DNA from 2 places in the Mycolicibacterium brumae genome. Region 2 is predicted to be linked to the other one. Evidence: predicted binding sites of a transcription regulator. Region 2 holds the regulator's gene; the other holds the start of a gene.
The links. The regulator LexA, encoded in region 2, represses DNA repair genes until DNA is damaged. The targets are predictions, from matches to a motif close to CGAACANNTGTTCG.

Region 1: the regulator LexA is predicted to act here: its motif matches at 5,928-5,941, upstream of L2Z93_RS15445 (error-prone DNA polymerase).

Annotation. Positions count from the first base shown of each region.
Region 1 is NZ_CP104302.1:3,183,620-3,193,206, forward strand. Features, by position in the region: gene L2Z93_RS15425 (aspartate-alanine antiporter-like transporter) at 1-1,012, opposite strand, end outside; gene L2Z93_RS15430 (tRNA (cytidine(34)-2'-O)-methyltransferase) at 1,112-1,576, shown strand; gene L2Z93_RS15435 (nitroreductase family protein) at 1,580-2,224, opposite strand; gene L2Z93_RS15440 (TIGR03667 family PPOX class F420-dependent oxidoreductase) at 2,248-2,658, shown strand; gene L2Z93_RS15445 (error-prone DNA polymerase) at 2,660-5,914, opposite strand; gene L2Z93_RS15450 (SRPBCC family protein) at 6,464-6,934, shown strand; gene L2Z93_RS15455 (SRPBCC family protein) at 7,075-7,377, shown strand; gene L2Z93_RS15460 (wax ester/triacylglycerol synthase family O-acyltransferase) at 7,442-8,821, shown strand; gene L2Z93_RS15465 (APC family permease) at 8,818-9,587, opposite strand, start outside.
Region 2 is NZ_CP104302.1:2,405,783-2,415,369, reverse strand. Features, by position in the region: gene L2Z93_RS11705 (molybdopterin molybdotransferase MoeA) at 1-114, shown strand, start outside; gene moaC (cyclic pyranopterin monophosphate synthase MoaC) at 129-599, shown strand; gene mobA (molybdenum cofactor guanylyltransferase) at 601-1,170, shown strand; gene L2Z93_RS11690 (MoaD/ThiS family protein) at 1,170-1,403, shown strand; gene L2Z93_RS11685 (molybdenum cofactor biosynthesis protein MoaE) at 1,409-1,834, opposite strand; gene L2Z93_RS11680 (MogA/MoaB family molybdenum cofactor biosynthesis protein) at 1,834-2,307, opposite strand; gene L2Z93_RS11675 (acyl-CoA dehydrogenase family protein) at 2,441-3,598, shown strand; gene L2Z93_RS11670 (LGFP repeat-containing protein) at 3,848-6,163, shown strand; gene lexA (transcriptional repressor LexA) at 6,304-6,978, opposite strand; gene L2Z93_RS11660 (LysM peptidoglycan-binding domain-containing protein) at 7,197-7,676, shown strand; gene nrdR (transcriptional regulator NrdR) at 7,771-8,244, shown strand; gene L2Z93_RS11650 (PhzF family protein) at 8,241-8,939, opposite strand; gene L2Z93_RS11645 (alpha/beta fold hydrolase) at 8,970-9,587, opposite strand, start outside.

The DNA.
Region 1 (9,587 bases), 780 kb from region 2:
CGGTGGTGATCTCCGGCAGCGCGGTGCGGGCGGCGGTGACCCGCAGCCGGTCGCCACTGGCCAGGACAAGGTCGGGAGTGGCGATGATGTCGACGTCGCCGCGGCGGACCCGGGACACCACCGCGTCGAAACGCTCCTCCATCCGCAGCTCGTGCAGCGGCCGCCCGACGTAGCGCGGATTGGACAGGGTGATGCGGCGGAAGTCGATCTCGTGGCGGTCCAGCCACGGCTCGTCGGCGACCGGGCGGCCGAGATCGGCGATCAGCCGCTGCACGGCGTCGGCGCGCGCGGTGACGGTCAGCAGGTCCCCGTCGGCCAGCGCCTCGGCGTCGTGCGCGACGACGGTCCGCCCGGCCCGGGTCAGCCGGGACACCACGGCCTGATAGCGCTCGTCGAGGCCGTGCACGGTGAGCCCGGGGTCGCCGACGATGGCCAGCGTGCGCACCACGATCGGCTCAACCTTCTGCTGGTCTTCCGGCGTGGGTTTGCGCCGGCCCGCGGAGATCAGGTACGCGCAGGCCAGGATGGTCAGCAGCACGGTGATCGGGTAGGCGACGGCGTAGCCGATGGCCGGCTCCACCGGTGGGACGCCGTCGACGGCGAGTTGGCCCTGCACCGCGCCGAGGGCCGCGGTCGCGGTGCCGGCGCCCGAGAACGCCCCCGCGATGGTGGGGATGTCCAGGCCCAGCGCGCGGCCGGCGGCCAGCCCGGCGCCGGCCATCGCGACGATCGCCAGCAGCGACACCAGCACCGGCTTCCAGCCCGTGCGCAGCGCGTTGACGAACGACGGTCCGGCCGCGATCCCGACCATGTAGCAGAACACGCACAGCGACAGCGACGTGACGATCGGCGGCAGCGCGACGTCGGGCTCGGCGGCGGCCAGCGCCAACGCCACGAACAGCGCGCCCGCCGGCCCGAAAGACACCGGGCCGAAGCGGATTCGGCCGAACAGGCTGCCGACGCCGACGCAGACGAACAGGGTGAGCAGGGGGCTTTCGACGAACCACCGCATTGTCGCTCCGTCGGCCGAGGGACCGTGACGGGAGCATCACATCACATCCTGCGGACCGGTGCTGGTTATCCGCGAGCGGCTGCTGGGATCATCGTCGCCATGTTCAACGTGCTGTTCTACTCACCCCGGATCGCGCCCAACACCGGCAACGCGATCCGGATGGTGGCCGGCACCGGGGCGCAGCTGCATCTGGTCGAGCCGCTGGGCTTCGACCTGTCCGAGCCGAAGCTGCGTCGGGCCGGACTGGACTACCACGACCTGGCGTCGGTGACGGTGCACCCGTCGCTGCCGGCGGCCTGGTCGGCGCTACTGCCCGCGCGGGTGTTCGCGTTCACCGCGCACGCCCGCACCCGGTTCACCGATATCGCCTACCGCCCCGGCGACGTGCTGATGTTCGGCCCGGAACCGACCGGGCTGGACGCCGAGACGTTGGCCGACGAGCACATCACCGCCACCGTGCGGATCCCGATGCTGGCCGGCCGCCGGTCGCTGAACCTGTCGAACGCCGCGGCGGTGGCGACCTATGAGGCCTGGCGGCAGCAGGGTTTCGCCGGCGCGGTGTGAGGGTTACCAGTTGTTCCAGTGGCTGAGCTGCTCGGCGGGCAGCCGGGCGGCCTTCTTGAAGTCGACGCCTTTGGTGTAGGCGATCGGGAACATCCCGCCCTGGACGTAGCGGTCATACGGGATGCCGAGCAGTTCGGCGGCTTGACGCTCACCGTCGCCGATCAGGTGCAGCGTGGTCCACGCCGAGCCGAGCCCGCGGGCCCGCAGCGCCAGCATGAAACTCCACACCGCGGGCAGCAGTGAGCCCCACAGCCCGGCGCTCATCCCGGCCTCCAGCCCCTCCGGGCGCCCCTCGACGCACGGGATCATCAGCACCGGGGCCTTCTCGAAGTTCTCGTTGAGGTACGTCGAGGAGTTGCGCACCCGGACCATCTGCTGGTCACGCTGCTCGTCGCGGGTGGCGGCCAACCCCTTCGCCAGGTACGGAGTGGCGTTGACCCGGTAGATGTCGGCCAGCGCCTTCTTCTTCTCCGCGTCGTCGACGAAAACCCATTGCCAGCCTTGGGCATTGGACCCGGTCGGGGCCTGCAACGCGATGTCCAGGCATTCCATCAGCACCTCGCGCGGCACCGGGCGGTCGAAGTCCAGTCGTTTGCGCACCGAGCGGGTGGTGGTCAGCACTTCGTCGGGAGTCAATTCCAGGGCCATGTCGCGAGACTACAGTCGTCGGCATGGCCGCCGAATTGAATGACGAAGTCACCCAACGTCTTACCGACGATCTGCACGGCTGGCTCACCACGGTGGCGAAATCCGGGCAGCCGGTCCCCCGCCTGGTCTGGTTCCTGTTGCAGGGGTCGGAGGTGGTGCTGTACTCGTACCCCGACGCCGCGAAGGTCCGCCATATCCGCAACAACCCGCGGGTGAGCCTGAATTTGGATTCCAACGGCGACGGCGGCGGGATCATCGTGGTCGGCGGGGTGGCGACGATCGACCCGGAACCGGTGGATCCGCGCACCGACGAGCCGTACTGGAACAAGTACGGCGCGGTGTCCGATATGTCCGGTCTCACCGAGCTGATGGGTGACCTGACCACCCGGATCCGGATCTCCATCGACAAGGTGTGGACCACCCCGACGGTGTAGCTCAGCGGAAATCCCGGGAGTGGGAGCCCACCGACAATTCCAGCGGGCTCATCCCGTCGGCGACGACGGTGACCGCGCCGCTGGCGTTCTGCACGATGCCGCGGATCAGCAGCGCCGACGCGGTCTGGGCCAGCCGCCGGTGCCGCGCCCACAGCCCCGGCGAGCACAGCACATTGACCATGCCGGTCTCGTCCTCCAGGTTGACGAAGGTGACCCCGCCCGCGGTGGCCGGGCGCTGCCGGTGGGTGACCGCGCCGGCCACCAGCACCCGAGAGCCGTCGGGAACGCCGAGCAGCCGGTCGGCGGCGATCACTCCGCGCTCGTCGAGCCCGGCGCGCAGAAATTCGGTGGGGAAACTGTCCGGGGACACCCCGGTGGCCCACACGTCGGCGGCGGCCAGCTCCAACCGGCTCATCCCGGGCAGGCTCGGCGCCGGCGCGGCGGTCCCCACGCCGGGCAGCCGGTCGGGGCGTTCGGCCGCCGCCGCGCCCGCCGCCCACAGCGCCTGCCGGCGGTCGGCGCCGAAGCAGGCCAGCGCGCCTGCGGTGGCCAGCGACTCGGTCTGGGCCACGCTGAGCTGGACCCGGCCGGTCAGATCCAGCAGCGAGCGAAACGGCCCATGGGCTTCGCGTTCAGCAGTCAGCCGATCCGCCAGGTCCTCGCCGATGTGGCGGACCGCGGCCAGCCCCAGCCGGACCTCCGTGCCGCGGTTCTCCAGCCCGGCGTGCGTACCGCTGGCGTTCACGCACGGGCCGTGCACCTTCACCCCGTGCCGACGGGCGTCGGCCACCAGGGACTGCGGCGAGTAGAAGCCCATCGGCTGGGCGCGCAGCAGCGCCGCGCAGAACGCCGCGGGGTGGTGCAGCTTGAGCCACGACGAGTAGAACACCAGCGAGGCGAAGCTCAGCGCGTGGCTTTCCGGGAAGCCGAAATTGGCGAAGGCCTCCAGCTTTTCGTAGATCCGCTCGGCCAGTTCGCCGGTGACGCCGTGCAGCCGCTGCATGCCCTCGAAGAACCGGCCGCGCAGTCGGCGCATCCGCTCGGCGGAACGTTTGGACCCCATCGCCCGGCGCAACTGGTCGGCCTCGGCGGCGCTGAACCCGGCGCAGTCCACCGCCAGTTGCATCAGCTGTTCCTGAAAAAGCGGGACCCCCAGGGTCCTCTTCAACGCCGGCTCCATGGACGGGTGATCGCAGACCACCGGGTCCAGCCCGTTGCGGCGACGGATGTAGGGGTGCACCGAGCCGCCCTGGATCGGACCGGGTCGGATCAGCGCCACCTCCACCACCAGGTCGTAGAAGATCCGCGGTTTCAGCCGCGGCAGGGTGGCCATCTGGGCGCGGGATTCCACCTGGAACACCCCGACCGAATCGGCGCGCTGCAGCATTTCGTAGACCGCGGGTTCGCTCAGGTCCAGTTTGGCGAAGTCGACGTCGACGCCCTCGTGTTCGGCGACCAGGTCCTTGGCGTAGTGCAGCGCCGAGAGCATGCCCAGGCCGAGCAGATCGAACTTCACCAATCCGATGGCCGCGCAGTCGTCTTTGTCCCACTGCAGCACGCTGCGGTTCTCCATCCGGGCCCATTCCACCGGGCAGACGTCGGCGATGGGCCGGTCACAGATCACCATGCCGCCGGAGTGGATGCCCAGATGCCTCGGCAGTCCCCGGAGTTGGCCGGCCAGCTCCAGCACCTGATCCGGGATGCCCTCGGTGTCTTTGGCCTCGCCGCCCCAGCGGCTGACCTGCTTGCTCCAGGCGTCCTGTTGCCCTTGGGAGAACCCCAGCGCGCGGGCCATGTCCCGCACCGCGCTGCGCCCGCGGTAGGTGATGACGTTGGCGACCTGCGCGGCGTGGTCTCGGCCGTAGCGCGAGTAGACGTACTGGATGACCTCTTCGCGACGGTCGGATTCGATGTCGATGTCGATGTCCGGCGGTCCGTCGCGGGCCGGGGACAGGAACCGTTCGAACAGCAACTCGTTGCGGATCGGGTCGACCGCGGTGACCCCGAGCGCGTAGCAGACCGCGGAGTTGGCCGCCGAGCCCCGACCCTGGCACATGATGTCGCGCTCGCCGCAGAACGCGACGATGTCGTGCACCACCAGGAAGTAGCCGGGGAAACCGAGGGCGGCGATGATGTCGAGTTCCCGATCGATCTGGGCGTAGGGCTGCGGGGCGGATGCCCGCGGCCCGTAACGGCGGGCCGCGCCCTCGTCGACCAGTCGGCGCAGCCAGCTGTCCTCGGTGTGGCCAGCGGGAACCTCGAACGGCGGCAGCCGCGGCGCGATCAGCGCCAGCCCGAAGGCGCACTGCTCCCCCAGTTCCGCGGCGGCGGTGACGATTTCGGTCCCGAACAGGGCGGCCATCTCATCGCCGGAGCGCAGGTGCGCGCCGCCGAGCGGGGCCAGCCAGCCGGCGGCGGACTCCAGGGACTCGCGGGCCCGGATGGCGCCCATGGCCGCGGCCAGCCGTCCCCGGTCCGGGGTGGCGAAATGCGCTCCGGTGGCCGCGATGACCCCGACCCCGAACCTCGGGGCGAGCGCGGCCAGCGCGGCGTTGTCCTCGTCGTCGCGAGGCTGACCGCGATGGGTCAACTCGACGCTGACCCGCGCCGCGCCGAACCGGTCGACCAGATCGGCCAGCGCGGCGGCCGCGGCGTCCGGGCCGCCGGCTGCCAGCGCCGCGCGGACGTGTCCCTTGCGGCAGCCGGTGAGGATGTGCCAATGCCCGCCGGCCACCTCGGTCAGGGTGTCGAAGTCATAGCGCGGCTTGCCCTTGGACCCACCGGACAGGTGCGCGGCGGAAATCTGCCGGGACAGCCGCCGGTAGCCCTCCGGGTCGCGGGTCAGCACCAGCAGATGCGGACCCGGCGGGTCGGGGGCGTCGGTGCGCTCGGACGGCCCGGGGTCCAGCGACAGTTCGGCCCCGAACACCGTCGGCAGTCCCACCTCGCGGGCGGCCTCGGCCAGCCGGACCACCCCGTACAGGCCGTCGTGGTCGGTCAGCGCCAGCGCCCGCAGTCCCAGCCGGGCCGCCTCGGCCGCCAGTTCCTCCGGCGAGCTGGCCCCGTCCAGGAAGCTGTAGGCCGAGTGCGCGTGCAGTTCGGCGTACGGAACCCGGCCGGCTCGCGGAGCGCGGGGTTGGGGTTCGGGCCGGGCGGCCGAGGTCAGCGGCAGCCCCGCGCGCCGGACCTCGGGGGGCTTCCCGTCGAGCACCCGGCGCATCTCCGCCCAGGTCGGCGGCCCGTTGTGCCATCCCATCCGAACAGTTTATCGAACAAATGTTCTAGTTGATGAGGATGTGTGGCCCGGATCTCGAGCGCTCAGGGGTGGGGCGCGGCTCGAGTGAAGGCTCATGGACGCCAGTGAGACCGGCGGCGGGCCCGGTCATCGAGTGAGGAACCAGGTACGTCAGTGAGACGTGAGGGCGGCGGCCCTCATCGAGCGAGGAACCACGGACGCCAGTGAGACGCCAGGGATGCCAGTGAGACGTGACGGCGGGGCCGGTCATCGAGTGAGAATCTAGGGACACGTCGTTCGAGTAACCCCCACCCGTATTTCTCACTCAACGCAGATCGCCGCCCTCACGTCTCACCGAGCTACCTCAGTTCTCAAACGCCTACCTGACGCCTCACTCGATGAGCGACCCCGCCACCAGTTCTCACAAGCCGCCATCACGCCTCACTCGATAGACCACCTCGCCAAACGCCTCCCCGCCCCTCACTCGACACGCCAAAGAACGGCCGCAAAGCCGCGCCCGGCAACCCACCCCCTGGCAACCCGCGGCAAAACGTGGCAAGAATTGGGGTGATGTCCCCCGAACAGATCTCCGCAACCCGAAACATCCCCGCCCCCGCCGCCGACATCTTCGCGATCCTGGCCGATCCGGCGCGCCACCACGACACCGAACCCAGTGACTGGGTCCGCGAAGCCGTCGACGCCGAGCCGATCACCGCCGTCGGGCAGACCTTCAACATGAACATGTACCTGCAGCAGATCGGCGGCGCGTACGTGATGGAGAACCTGGTGAGCGTCTTCGAGCCGGACCGGGCGATCGCCTGGCGCCCCGGCATGGTGGGGCCCGACGGGACCGCCACCCCGGGCGGCTGGCAGTGGCGTTACGACCTGACCCCGGGCGACGGCGAAACCGAGGTCACCCTGACCTACGACTGGTCCGAGGCCACCCCGGAGGCCCGCGCCAACGTCCCGCAGTGGCCGCCGTTCCCACAGTCCTATCTGGAGAAGTCGCTGGCCGCGCTGGAACGCGCCGCCACCAGCTGAACCCACCCGACGGTGGCGCCCGAGGTCCCCGGGCACAACAATGGTGCGGTGACCGCCGAGCAGCTCTCCGCGATCCGAACCATCGCCGCCACGCCCGCCGAGAGCCGATCACCGGCGTCGGCGAGATCTTCACCGTCAACATGTATTTGGAGCCGTTCGGCGGCGACTACGTGATGAAGAACCTGGTGACCGCGTTCGAGCAGGACCGGACCATCGCCTGGGAGCCCGGGCTCCACAAAGAAGGCGCCGAGTTCGCCCCCGTCGGCCACTGGTGGCGCTACGACCTGGAGCCCGTCGAGGGCGGCACCCGAGTCACCATGACCTACGACTGGTCCAAGATCCCGCCGTCGTTCCGCGAGATCATGGTCGGTGTTCCGCCGTTCGCCCCGTCCTACCTGGATGAGTCACTGGCCACCCTGGACCACACCGTCACCGGTGCCTGAAGTCCCGCGCACAGGCGCCTTCCTACCCTGGTGAGCGCCCGCCGGCGCGGGCCATAGTCGAACAGTGGAACAGCTTTCCGTCCTCGACGCCGGGTTCCTCCAACTCGAGGACACCGACCCGAACGTCAGCCTGGCCATCGGCAGCGTGACCATCCTGGACGGCCCGCTGCCGGATTTCGACGAGCTGGCCGCCACCATCGCCGAGCGGCTGGTGAGCGCGCCGCGGCTGCGCCAGGTGGTGCGCACCCACACCCTCGACATCGAGGCGCCGGAATGGGTCGACGCGCCCGAGCTGGACATGGGCAGGCATCTGCGCCGCGCCGCGCTGCCCTCTCCCGGCGACGACGGCGAGCTGTGCGCGTTGATCGCCGAGATCATGGAGCGCCGCCTGGACCGGGACTACCCGCTGTGGGAATGCTGGGTGATCGAAGGCCTGGCCGGCGGCCGCTGGGCGCTGCTGACCAAGGTGCACCACTGCCTGGCCGACGGGGTGTCCGCGGCGGCGATGATGGCCGGTTTCAACGACGGCGGCAACGCCACGTCGTTCGCCGGCCATCTGACCGCCGGCGGCCAGCACCAGCATGACCACGACCACGACCACGCCGCGCCCGGGATCGGCCTCAACCCGTTGGACTGGGGCAAGGCGGCGCTGGATCTGGCCGCCGGCGCGGCGCACCTGGCCGTCCAGTCGGCGCGCGGGACCGCCGAGATCGTCACCGGGATCTTGCGCCCGGCCCCGGAATCCACTCTCAACGGCCCGGTCGGGGCGCTGCGCCGGTACGGCGTCGGACGCGCGTCGATCACCGAGATCAAGGCGATCGCCAAAGCCTTCGACGCCAGTTTCAACGACGTCGCGCTGGCCGCGGTCACCAACGGCTACCGGCAGGTGCTGCTGCACCGCGGCGAAACGCCCCGCCGAGACTCGCTGCGCACGCTGATCCCGGTGTCGGTGCGCGACACCACCGCGCTGCACACCCCGGACAACCGGGTGTCGCTGATGCTTCCGCTGCTGCCCGTCGACCAGGCCACACCCGTCGAGCAACTCAGGACGCTGCGGCTGCGGATGCGCCGGTCCAAGTCCAGCGGGCAGCGCCAGGCCGGGGCAGGCATCGTCGGGATGGCCAACCGGCTGGCGCCGTTCGCGCTGACCGCCTGGGCGGTCCGCGCGGCCAGCCTGCTGCCGCAGCGCAATGTCTGCGGACTGGCCACCAACGTGCCCGGGGTCAGCGAGCCGGCCCGCATCCTCGGCCGGCCGGTGCTCGAGGTGTGGCCGATCCCGCCGTTGGCGCTGCGGCTGCGGGTCGGCGTGGCGATGCTGTCCTACGTGGATCGGCTGAGCTTCGGCATCACCGCCGACTACGACTCGACCCCGGACATGAAGGTCATGGTCGACGGCATCGAGTCGGCGCTGGCCGAACTGTCGGCGCAGGCGCCAGTCTCCTAGGTGTGCGGCGCCGGGGCGACGTCCTTCGGCAGCGTCTCGCCGCGGAAGAAGCCCGGGTTCTTGGTGCGCCAGTAGAACATCAGCACCACCCCGATCAGCAGCGTGCCGAAGCCCAGGAAGAACACCAGGCCGATGCCGCCGATCGCCGCGCCGCTGCCGTTCTCCGGGTTCATGCTCTCCCGGATCGCGATGACGAACACCGCCGCCAGCATCACACCGCCGAGCACCGGGCACAGGAACTGATAGATGAAGTTGCGCGCGCTGGTGAAGCACTGCCGACGGAAGTACCAGACGCAGGCGAACGCGGTGATGCCGTAGTACCAGCAGATCATGATGCCCAGCGCCGCGATGGTGTCCCACAGGAACTGCTCGGACAGCAGCGCGGTGACCGAGTAGAACACCGAGGTGACCACGCCGGCGACGACGGTGGCGAACCAAGGCGACAGGAACCGCGGGTGGATCTCGGCGAGCTTCTTCGGGAACGCCCCGTAGGCCCCCATCGCCAGGATGGTGCGGGCCGCGGGCAGGAAGGTGGTCTGCAGGCTGGCGATCGCCGAGACGAAGATCGCCAGCAGTAGCAGCGGGCCGAACGCGTGCCCGAGCACCGGGTCGGCCAGCACCGCGAACACGTTCTCGGTGTTCTCCGGGTTGCCCAGCCCCAGCCCGGTGTCCCCGACGCCGGCGAACATCATCACCGCGACGGCCACCAGCAGGTAGGTCGCCAGGATCGACAGCACGCACAACAAACCGGCCCGGCCCGGGGTGC
Region 2 (9,587 bases):
GGGTCCGGATCACATCTGGCCGCCGGACTGGGCGCCGCCGGCGGCTACGCGATCGTCGCGGCCGAGGTGGACCAGGTTCGCGCCGGGGACCCGGTGGAAGTCATGGAACTGTAGAAGGCGGGCCGAAAATGGAACTGACGCACCTCGATTCGGTCGGACAAGCCCGGATGGTCGACGTGACCGAGAAGACCCCCACGGTCCGTTCGGCCACCGCCCGCGGCTTCGTCAGGTGCGCGCCGGAAACGGTGGCCCTGCTCTGCGACGGCACGGTCCCCAAGGGCGATGTGTTGGCGGTGGCGCGCATCGCCGGGATCTCGGCCGCCAAACGCACCGCCGATCTGCTGCCGTTGGCGCATGTGATCGGTGTGCACGGCGCGGTGCTCGACATCGACCTCACCGACGACGGCGTGGAGCTGCAGGCCACGGTGCGCACCGCGGACCGCACCGGGGTGGAGATGGAGGCGCTCACCGCGGTGTCGGTGGCGGCGCTGGCCATCGTCGACATGGTGAAGGGCGTGGACCGTTCGGTCAGCGTCCAGAACTTGCGCATCACCGCCAAATCCGGTGGCCGCTCAGGTGATTGGGTGCGGACGGAGTGAGATGACCGCTGCGATTCTCTTGGTCGGTGGGCGCGGTTCGCGGCTCGGCGGCGCCGTCAAACCACTGCTGGAACTCGGCGGGCAGACGCTGCTGGACCGGACCGTCATGGCGCTGGCGGGCTGTGCGCCGATCATCGCCGTCGGGCCGGTCCTCGAAGACGACCCCCGACTGACCTGGGTGCGTGAGGATCCGCCGCTGGCCGGGCCGGCCGCCGCCATCGCCGCCGGCGTCAGCGCGCTGCACGGCGACGACGGGGTGCTGGTGCTGGCCGGCGATCTGGTCTATCCGGATTCGACGGTGCGCCGGCTGCTCACCGCGCCGATCATCGGCGACGCCGTCGTGTTGCGTGCTGGCGGACGGCCGCAATGGCTGGCCGGGAAGTACCGGGCCGCGGCGCTGCGCCGCGCGGCCGTCGGCCTGGGCACCCGGGTGGCCGGGGCGTCCTGCCAGCTGTTGCTCGGCGAGCTGGCGGTGCGCTGGCTCGACGACGAGGATGGGGTGAGCGCGGATATCGACACCGCCGCGGACCTCGACCGGGCCCGGGCGGCCTATCGGGAAGGCGACCGCTGATGGCGCTGGTGAGGTTCTTCGCGGCGGCCGCCGAGGCCGCCGGGGTCGCCGAGCAACCCGTGGACGCCGAGACCCTCGGCGAACTGCGTGCCACGCTGAGCGCCGAGCACGCGGGGTTGGCGCCGTTGCTGGGCTGCTGCGCGGTCTTGGTCGACGGGGCGCGGGCCTCCGACGACACGGTGCTGCCCGCAACGGCGACCGTCGACGTGCTGCCGCCGTTCGCCGGGGGATAGCGGCCTCAGCCGCCGATCCCTTTCCAGGTGGCGGCGCCGTCGGCCTCGATTTGGCGCTTCCACACCGGCAGGTCGGTCTTGATGGTCTCGATCACCGCGCGGCACACCGTGAACGCGGTGTCGCGGTGCGGGGCGGCCACCGCGATCATCACCGCTGCCTCCCCGACACCGAGTCGGCCGACGCGGTGGCTGACCGCCACCGTCGCGCCGTCACCGGCGGCGTCGGCGGCGATGCGGGCCAGTATCACCTCGGCGTCCGGGTGCGCGCTGTACTCCAGCGCCACCACCGCGCCGTGGGCGTCGGGGTCGTGATCGCGCACCTGGCCGGTGAAGGTGGAAACCGCCCCGGCGGAGGCGCCGGCCACAGCGGCCAAATGCTCGTCCAGTGACAGCGCCGACTCGCTGATCCGCGCGAACGCCACGGTGTTCATCAGTGGTCGGCCCCGCGCAATTGCGCCAGCACGTGCCCGGCCACCGATAGCACCACCGGCATGCCGTCGGCGACCGCGCCGGGGGAGCCCGGCAGGTTCACCACCAGCGCGTCGCCGACCACGCCGGCCACACCACGGGACAGCATCGCCATCGGGGTGCTGGCCACGCCCGCCCGGCGCAGCTCGTCGGCGATTCCGGGCAATTCCCGCTCGATGACCGCCGTCGTCGCCTCCGGGGTGGCGTCGCGCGGGCCGACGCCGGTGCCGCCGGTGGTCACGATCAGTCGAGCGCCGGCGCCCAGCAGGGCGCGCAGGCCCTGTTCGACGGATGCCGCGCCGTCGGCGACCACGGTGGCCTCGGCGCATTCGAAGCCCGCATCGCGCAACGCGGCGACCGCCAGGGGCCCGGCGGTGTCGGGGCGGGTCCCCGCGGCGGACCGGTCGGAGACGGTGAGCACCGCGGCCTGGGTCATGGGGCTCAAGCTTAGGGAGGCGGCCGGCGCGGCGCCGGTGACCGACCTCCCGACCAACCGCCCGGTTGGGGTATGGTCGAGGTCACATTCGCCGCCGCGCGATCCCATCCCTGTTATCGGAGGCCAGTCACCCATGGGTGTCGTCAAGTACGAGCGCACGCTGTTCGAGCCCGAGCACGAGATGTTCCGGGAGTCTTTCCGCGCGTTCCTCGACAAGCACGTCGCGCCGTTCCACGAGCAGTGGGAAAAGGACAAGATCGTTGACCGCAGCGTCTGGGTCGAGGCCGGCAAGCAGGGTTTCCTGGGCATGGCGGTGCCCGAGGAGTACGGCGGCGGCGGCAACGACGACTTCCGCTACAACGTCGTGATGGGCGAGGAGACCGCCCGAGGACGCTACAACGGCCTGGGCTACATGCTGCACAACGACGTCGTGCTGCCGTATCTGTTGCGGCTGTGCACCGAGGAGCAGAAGCAGCGCTGGTTCCCCAAGTTCTGCACCGGCGAGATGATCACCGCGATCGCGATGACCGAGCCGGGCACCGGCTCTGACCTGCAGGGCATCAAGACTCGCGCGGTGCGCGAGGGGGATCACTACATCCTCAACGGCTCGAAGACCTTCATCACCAACGGCATTCTGTCCGACCTGGTGATCGTGGTGGCCCAGACCGACCCCAGCAAGGGCGCGATGGGCATGTCGCTGCTGTGCGTCGAGCGCGGCATGGAGGGCTTCGAACGCGGCCGCCACCTGGACAAGGTCGGCCTGGACGCCCAGGACACCGCCGAACTGTCCTTCACCGACGTCAAGGTCCCGGTGGAGAACCTGCTCGGCGAGGAGGGTCAGGGCTTCATCTACCTGATGCAGAACCTGCCGCAGGAACGCATGTCGATCGCCCTGGTCGCCGCCGCCGCGATGGAGGCTGTGCTCGAGGAGACCGTGCAGTACTGCAAGGACCGCAAGGCCTTCGGCCGTCCGATCGGCAGCTTCCAGAACAGCCGCTTCCTGCTGGCCGAGCTGGCCACCGAGGCAACCATGGTTCGGATGATGGTCGATGAGTTCCTCAAGCTGCACAACGAGGAGAAGCTGTCCATCGAGCAGGCCGCCATGGCCAAGTGGTACTCCACCGAGAAGCAGGTCTACCTGATCGACCGGTGTGTGCAGTTGCACGGCGGATACGGATATATGCGGGAGTACCCGGTTGCCCGGGCGTGGCTGGATTCGCGCGTGCAGACCATCTACGGCGGCACCACCGAGGTGATGAAGGAAATCATCGGGCGCGGTCTCGGCGTCTGATCGCAGGTCTGTGCTGATGGGGCCTCGGCGGTGACGCCGAGGCCCCATCGTTCTCCGGGGCTTCGGGGACGCCTGGCGGGGCCGGCGATTTCGTTTGCTCCAAATGGTCGCGCCGAGCGCGCTTTTTGGTAACAGATCGGTATTGTCCGAGGTTGACAGTGATCAGGAGTCTCAGGAATCACATAGCGTCGCGAAGTTGAGGTGCGTGACGGATATGGGTGAACCGGGACGAGACGGCTGGGAGTAGGCATGACGAGGCAACGAAACCCATTTCGATGGGTGCTGGGGCGCGCGCTGCTGGCCTGGCTGTCGGCGTTGACCCTGGTCGTCGCGCTGGCGGCGGCCCCCGCGTCCGCGACACCGGAAGGCGACGCCGACGTGGCGATCACCGACGCGTGGAACGCCGCGGGCGGGCCGACGTCTCCGTTGGGTGAGCGCGACGGCGGCGTCTACGCCGTCGGCGGCGGCTTCGGCCAGAACTTCGTCGGCGGGGCGATCTTCTACACGCCGGCCACCGGCGCGCACACCATGTTCGGCGCCATCCTGGATCGCTACCGCGCCCTCGGCGGCCCCGCCGACAGCGGCCTGGGCTTCCCGACCGTCGACGAAGGCCCCGGCCGGGTGAGCCCGGAGAGCCGCAACTCGATCTTCTCCGCCGCCGACAATCCCGTTATCTTCTGGACCCCGGAGTCCGGTGCGTGGGTGGTGCGCGGCGCGATGAACGCGGCCTGGGACCACCTCGGCGGATCCTCCGGTGTGCTCGGCGTGCCGATCGAGGACGAGACCTACAACGGCAGCGTCATCACCCAGCGCTTCAGCGCCGGGCTGGTCTCCTACGACACCGCCACCGGCACCTTCACCACCGAGCCGGGCGACCTGGCCGGCCAGCTGGTTGGGCTGCCCATCCCGGGAGACGCCACCACCGCGATCAACACCGCGTACCGGACGGCCGGCGGCGCCGAGGGCCCGCTCGGCGCGCGGGAGGGTGAGCAGTACGCCGTCGGCGACGACGGCGTCGCGCAGAACTTCGCCGGCGGCAAGATCTTCTACACCCCGGGCACCGGGGCACGCGCCCTGACCGGCGCGGTGCTCGAGCGCTACGAATCCGCCGGCGGCCCGACCGGCGAGCTGGGCTTCCCGACCTCCGGCGAGGTCGACGGGGGCGTTCCCGACAGCCGCCAGGCGAGCTTCGCCGCGGCCGACCACCCGGTCATCTTCTGGACCCAGGACAACGGTGCCATCGTGGTCAACGGCCCGGTCAAGGCGGCCTGGGACAAGCTCGGTGGCCCGACCGGCGCGCTCGGTGTCCCGACCGCCGAACACAAGATCGACGGCGACGTGATGAGCCAGAAGTTCACCGGCGGCGAGGTGTCCTGGAACGCCGGGGACCGCACCTTCACCACCAGCCCGCCGGAATTGGCCGATGCGCTGGAAGGCATCGAGGTGCCCAACCAGCCGCTGCCGAGCGTCCAATCGTCGGACCAGCCGGGCGGCAGCGCGTCGGGCGAGGACACCGGATCCGGCGGGGCCGGCTGGCTGTGGTGGCTGTTGCCCGTGTTGCTCCTGCTGGGGCTGGGCGCGTGGCTGTTCACCCGCCGTCGGTCCACCCCCGCGGTCGACGCCGAAGGTGGGCGCTACGAAGGCGACGCCGCGCGCTACGCAGATGACGCTCCCCGCTACGACGAGGACGCCCCCCGCTACGACGAGGACGCCCCGCGCTACGACGAGGACGCCCCGCGCTACGACGAGGACGCCCCGCGCTACAGCGGCGGAGGTTCCGCCGGCGCCGCGGACCGCTTCTTCTCCGAGTACGACAGCGGCCCGGGTTACACCGAGGAACGCACCGAGTGGATCGGCGACGACCGCGCGGAGACCACCCAGGTGGTCATCCACGATGAGCTGTTCACCCACCCTCCCGCCGACGATGACCATGCCGAAGCCGCGGCCGAGGATGACTACGCCTCAGACGATTTCGTTGCGGCCGACCGCGCCGAGGCGGAGATCGCCGAAGGCGAGCACACCGAAGACGACTACGTCGAAGGCGACTACGTCGAAGGCGAGTTCGACGAGGACGAGGATCGGATCGACACCGCGCCCACCCGGTTCGACTTCAGCGGCCTGGATGTCGAAGCGGAGGCCCCCGCCGAGCCGCTGGCCGATGAGACCCCGTCGGGCCGGCATGCCCGGATCGACTCGTCGTTGCCGCCGCTGCCGGACTGGGGCGCCAAATACGGCGCGTTCGAGGATCGCGCGACGTCTTCCGAGCGCCGTTGGGAACCCGAGCCCGAACAGCAGCAGTGGGAGCCTGAGCCTGAGCCCGAACCCGTACGTGAGCCGGAGCCGGAACCGGTCATCGAAACCGCGCAGGAACCCTCCGCTTACCCGGCGATTCACCTGCCACTGGAGGATCCCCACCAGGCGCCCGAGGGATTCAGCATCAAGGCGTGCATGCGCTCGGGCAACTACTACGTTCCCGGCGGCGCCGGCTACGAGGAGACGGTGGCCGACATCTGGTTCGCCGACGAGGGCCACGCCCAGGCCAACGGCTTCCACCGCGCCGACTGACTGAGCTGCCTCACACCCGTCGGATGACGGTGGCCCGGCTCTTTCGGGGCCACCGGAGTGGCTGGTCGAGCTGCCTCACACTCGTCGGATGACGGTGGCCCGGCTCTTTCGGGGCCACCGGAGTGGCTGGTCGAGCTGCCTCACACTCGTCGGATGACGGTGACGACCTTGCCGAGGATGACGGCGTCGTTGCCCGGAATGGGATCGAACGCGGGATTGTGCGGCATCAGCCAGACCTGGCCGGCGGTGCGCTTGAACGTCTTCACGGTGGCCTCGCCGTCGAGCATGGCCGCGACGATGTCACCGTTGTCGGCCACGTTCTGCTGGCGGATGACCACCCAGTCCCCGTCGCAGATGGCCGCGTCGACCATCGACTCGCCGACCACCTTCAGCAGGAACAGCGAGCCTTCGCCGACCAGCTCGCGCGGCAGCGGAAAGACATCCTCGACGGCTTCCTCGGCGAGGATCGGGCCGCCGGCGGCGATCCGGCCCAACACCGGCACATAGGTGGGCTCGGGCAGCGCGTCGGAGCCGGCGACCTCGGTGGCCGGGGCCAGCGCGTCGTTTGAGCCACGGACGTTCACCGCGCGCGGCCGGTTGGCGTCGCGCTGCAGATAGCCCTTGCGCTCCAACGCGCGCAACTGGTGGGCCACCGACGAGGTGGAGGTCAGGCCGACGGCGTCGCCGATCTCACGGATGCTCGGTGGGTAGCCGCGACTGGCCACCGACTCCCGGATCACATTGAGAATGGTCCGCTGACGTTCGGTGAGCTTCACGTCGTGGTCGGCGTTGGGGGTGTCGCTGCTGTCGCCCATAGTGTCGAATGTAGTCCCCGTAGGGCCTTTTCTCAAACATCTGTTCGACGTGTGTCGGTGGCGTCTGCTTGGGTGTGAAGTCGCTCAGACATTCGGACACAGTTCGATTACACGTTCGAAAACCCGCTAGGCATCGAACAGTTGTCCGAATATAATTCGAACAACAGATCGAACAACACCTACATCGAACCTCACGACTTCTTCGAAAGGGCCCGGACATGACCGTACTGCTCACCACCGAAACCACCCGGCGCGACCGTGCGCACGCCGACTACCCGGCCCGACGGGCGGCTCGCCCGCTGCGGATCGCGCCCTCGCCGGTCACTCGTCGCCCGCGCACCGCCGGCCTGCGGTACCCGAACACCGCCGTGCGGGTGTCGAGGGCGCCGCACCGCCGCCGGCGCGCGGTCAGCCCGGCCGCCACCGTCGGCCTGGCCGTGCTGGCCGGACTGATCACGGTGTGGCTGGGACTGGTCGCCCAGTTCGGGGCCGCGGCGAACCTGCCGGAGACCGCGGCCGCCGCGTCCGAGACGCTGGCCGTCGTCCAGGTCAAACCGGGGGAGTCGCTGAACCAGCTGGCCGCCCGGGTCGCCCCCGCCACCCCGTCGGATCAGGTCGTCGCCCGGATCCGCGACCTGAACAAGCTCGACGGCGTGGATGTGCGCGCCGGGCAGACCCTGATCGCGCCGATCGCCTGAGGACGCGGGGATGTTCGCCTCCCGCGCTCCGGCGCCCGCGCCTGTAGGCTTCCTTGCGGCGCCGGTGTTGCTCCCGCGCCGGGAAGGAGCGGACGTGCACTGCCCGTTTTGCAGGCATCCCGACTCCCGCGTGGTGGACTCCCGGGAAACCGATGAGGGCCAGGCCATCCGCCGCCGCCGCTCCTGCCCGGAATGCGGCCGCCGTTTCACCACCGTCGAGACCGCCGTGCTGGCCGTCGTCAAACGCAGCGGCGTCACCGAGCCGTTCAGCCGGGAGAAGGTCATCAAGGGCGTGCGACGGGCCTGCCAGGGCCGTGACGTCGACGACGACGCGCTGAATGTGCTGGCCCAGAGCGTCGAGGACACCGTGCGGGCCGCCGGCACCCCGGAAGTGCCCAGCCACGAGGTCGGCCTGGCCATCCTGGGCCCGCTGCGCGAACTCGACGAGGTCGCCTACCTCCGGTTCGCCTCGGTGTACCGGTCCTTCGACTCGGCCGCGGACTTCGAGCGCGAGATCGAGGATATGCGCCGCCGCCGGGCGCAGCGCACGTCCGAGGTGGGTTCCTAGCCCACCGTGCGGTGGCCGTCGGGCACGACGCGCCCGGCGACCTGCACCCACCCGTCCGGACTCCACACCGTGTGGATCTGAGAACCCTTGCCCTGCGTGATCGACAGGTCCCGGCTGAGGTACTCCGTCATCCGGACCGCCGCCGCGCCAGTCGCCTCGTCCTCGGGCACGCCGAGCGAGCCGACGAACGCCCGTGACCGTAGCGCGCCGGACTCCTTGTCGGTCCAGGCCCACAGGTAGTGCGCGATGTCGTCGGAATACTCGGCCGGGTCGGCGTCGAGCACATCCTGTTCATCGGCCAGGTCGTATATCGCGAACTCCGGCGCCCAGTCCGCGCGCGCGGTCACCGAGGTCATCGAGCCGTCGGCGCCAGCCTGGTAGTCGATCTGCACCAGACCGGCGGGGACGCGCAGCGTCCGCACCGGGCGGCCCCATTCGCGCAATTGCCAGGCCAAGCCGACGGTGGGATGGCCGGCGAACTCGATCTCGGCGGCGGGGGTGAAGATCTGCGCGTGCGCGTTGGCCGATCCGGGCTCGGGCAGATCCACGAAAATGGTTTCGCTGTAACCGAGTTCGGTGGCCAGCCGCTGGCGGTCATCCGGGGCGACGGCGGCGGCGTCGACCACCCCCAGTGGGTTTCCGTAATTGCCGGTGGCATCGGTGAAGACCCGAAGCACCGTGACATCGATGCTCATTCCTCCAGCGTACGCGGAAACGCTCGGGTGTCAGGTGGCGCTGCGTTGCTCGTGGTCGAGCGCGTCGAGCACCGCGGCCCGGGTGGCCGCGGAACCGGTCAGATCGTCGGAATCGGCGCCGGCGCGCAACAATTGGCGCAGTTGCTGCTGGTCGTAGACCGACGGTTCGGTCTCCTCGATGAAGCTGCGCACCACCGCGATGAACCGGGCGGGGTCGTCGTGAAATGGGAAATGCCCGGAGCGGGAGAAGATCTCCAGCCGCGATCCGGGCATCGCCGCGTGCGCCATCCGGGCGTGCGAGACCGGGATGACCGAATCCTGTCGGCCCCAGATCAACTGCACCGGAATGGATTCGGTGAGATAACAGCGGTCCAGCATGGTCACCACCTGGCCGCGCCAGTCGACCACCGCGCGCAAGGTGCGGGTGAACGCCGAGGACGCCCGCGGCTCGGGCAGGTCGCTGAGGATGCGCAACGTGTCGGGCAGGTCTCGGCCCAACCCGGTGTGACCGAGCAGCGGACCGGCCAGCGCGCCGACGGCGTGCAGCGCGGGCACCACGCCGGGCACCCGCAGCATTGTCAGCATGCCCGCGCCGATCGGCAGCGACGCCGCGCGCAACGCGATGTTGACATCGTGGGTGACCCCGCC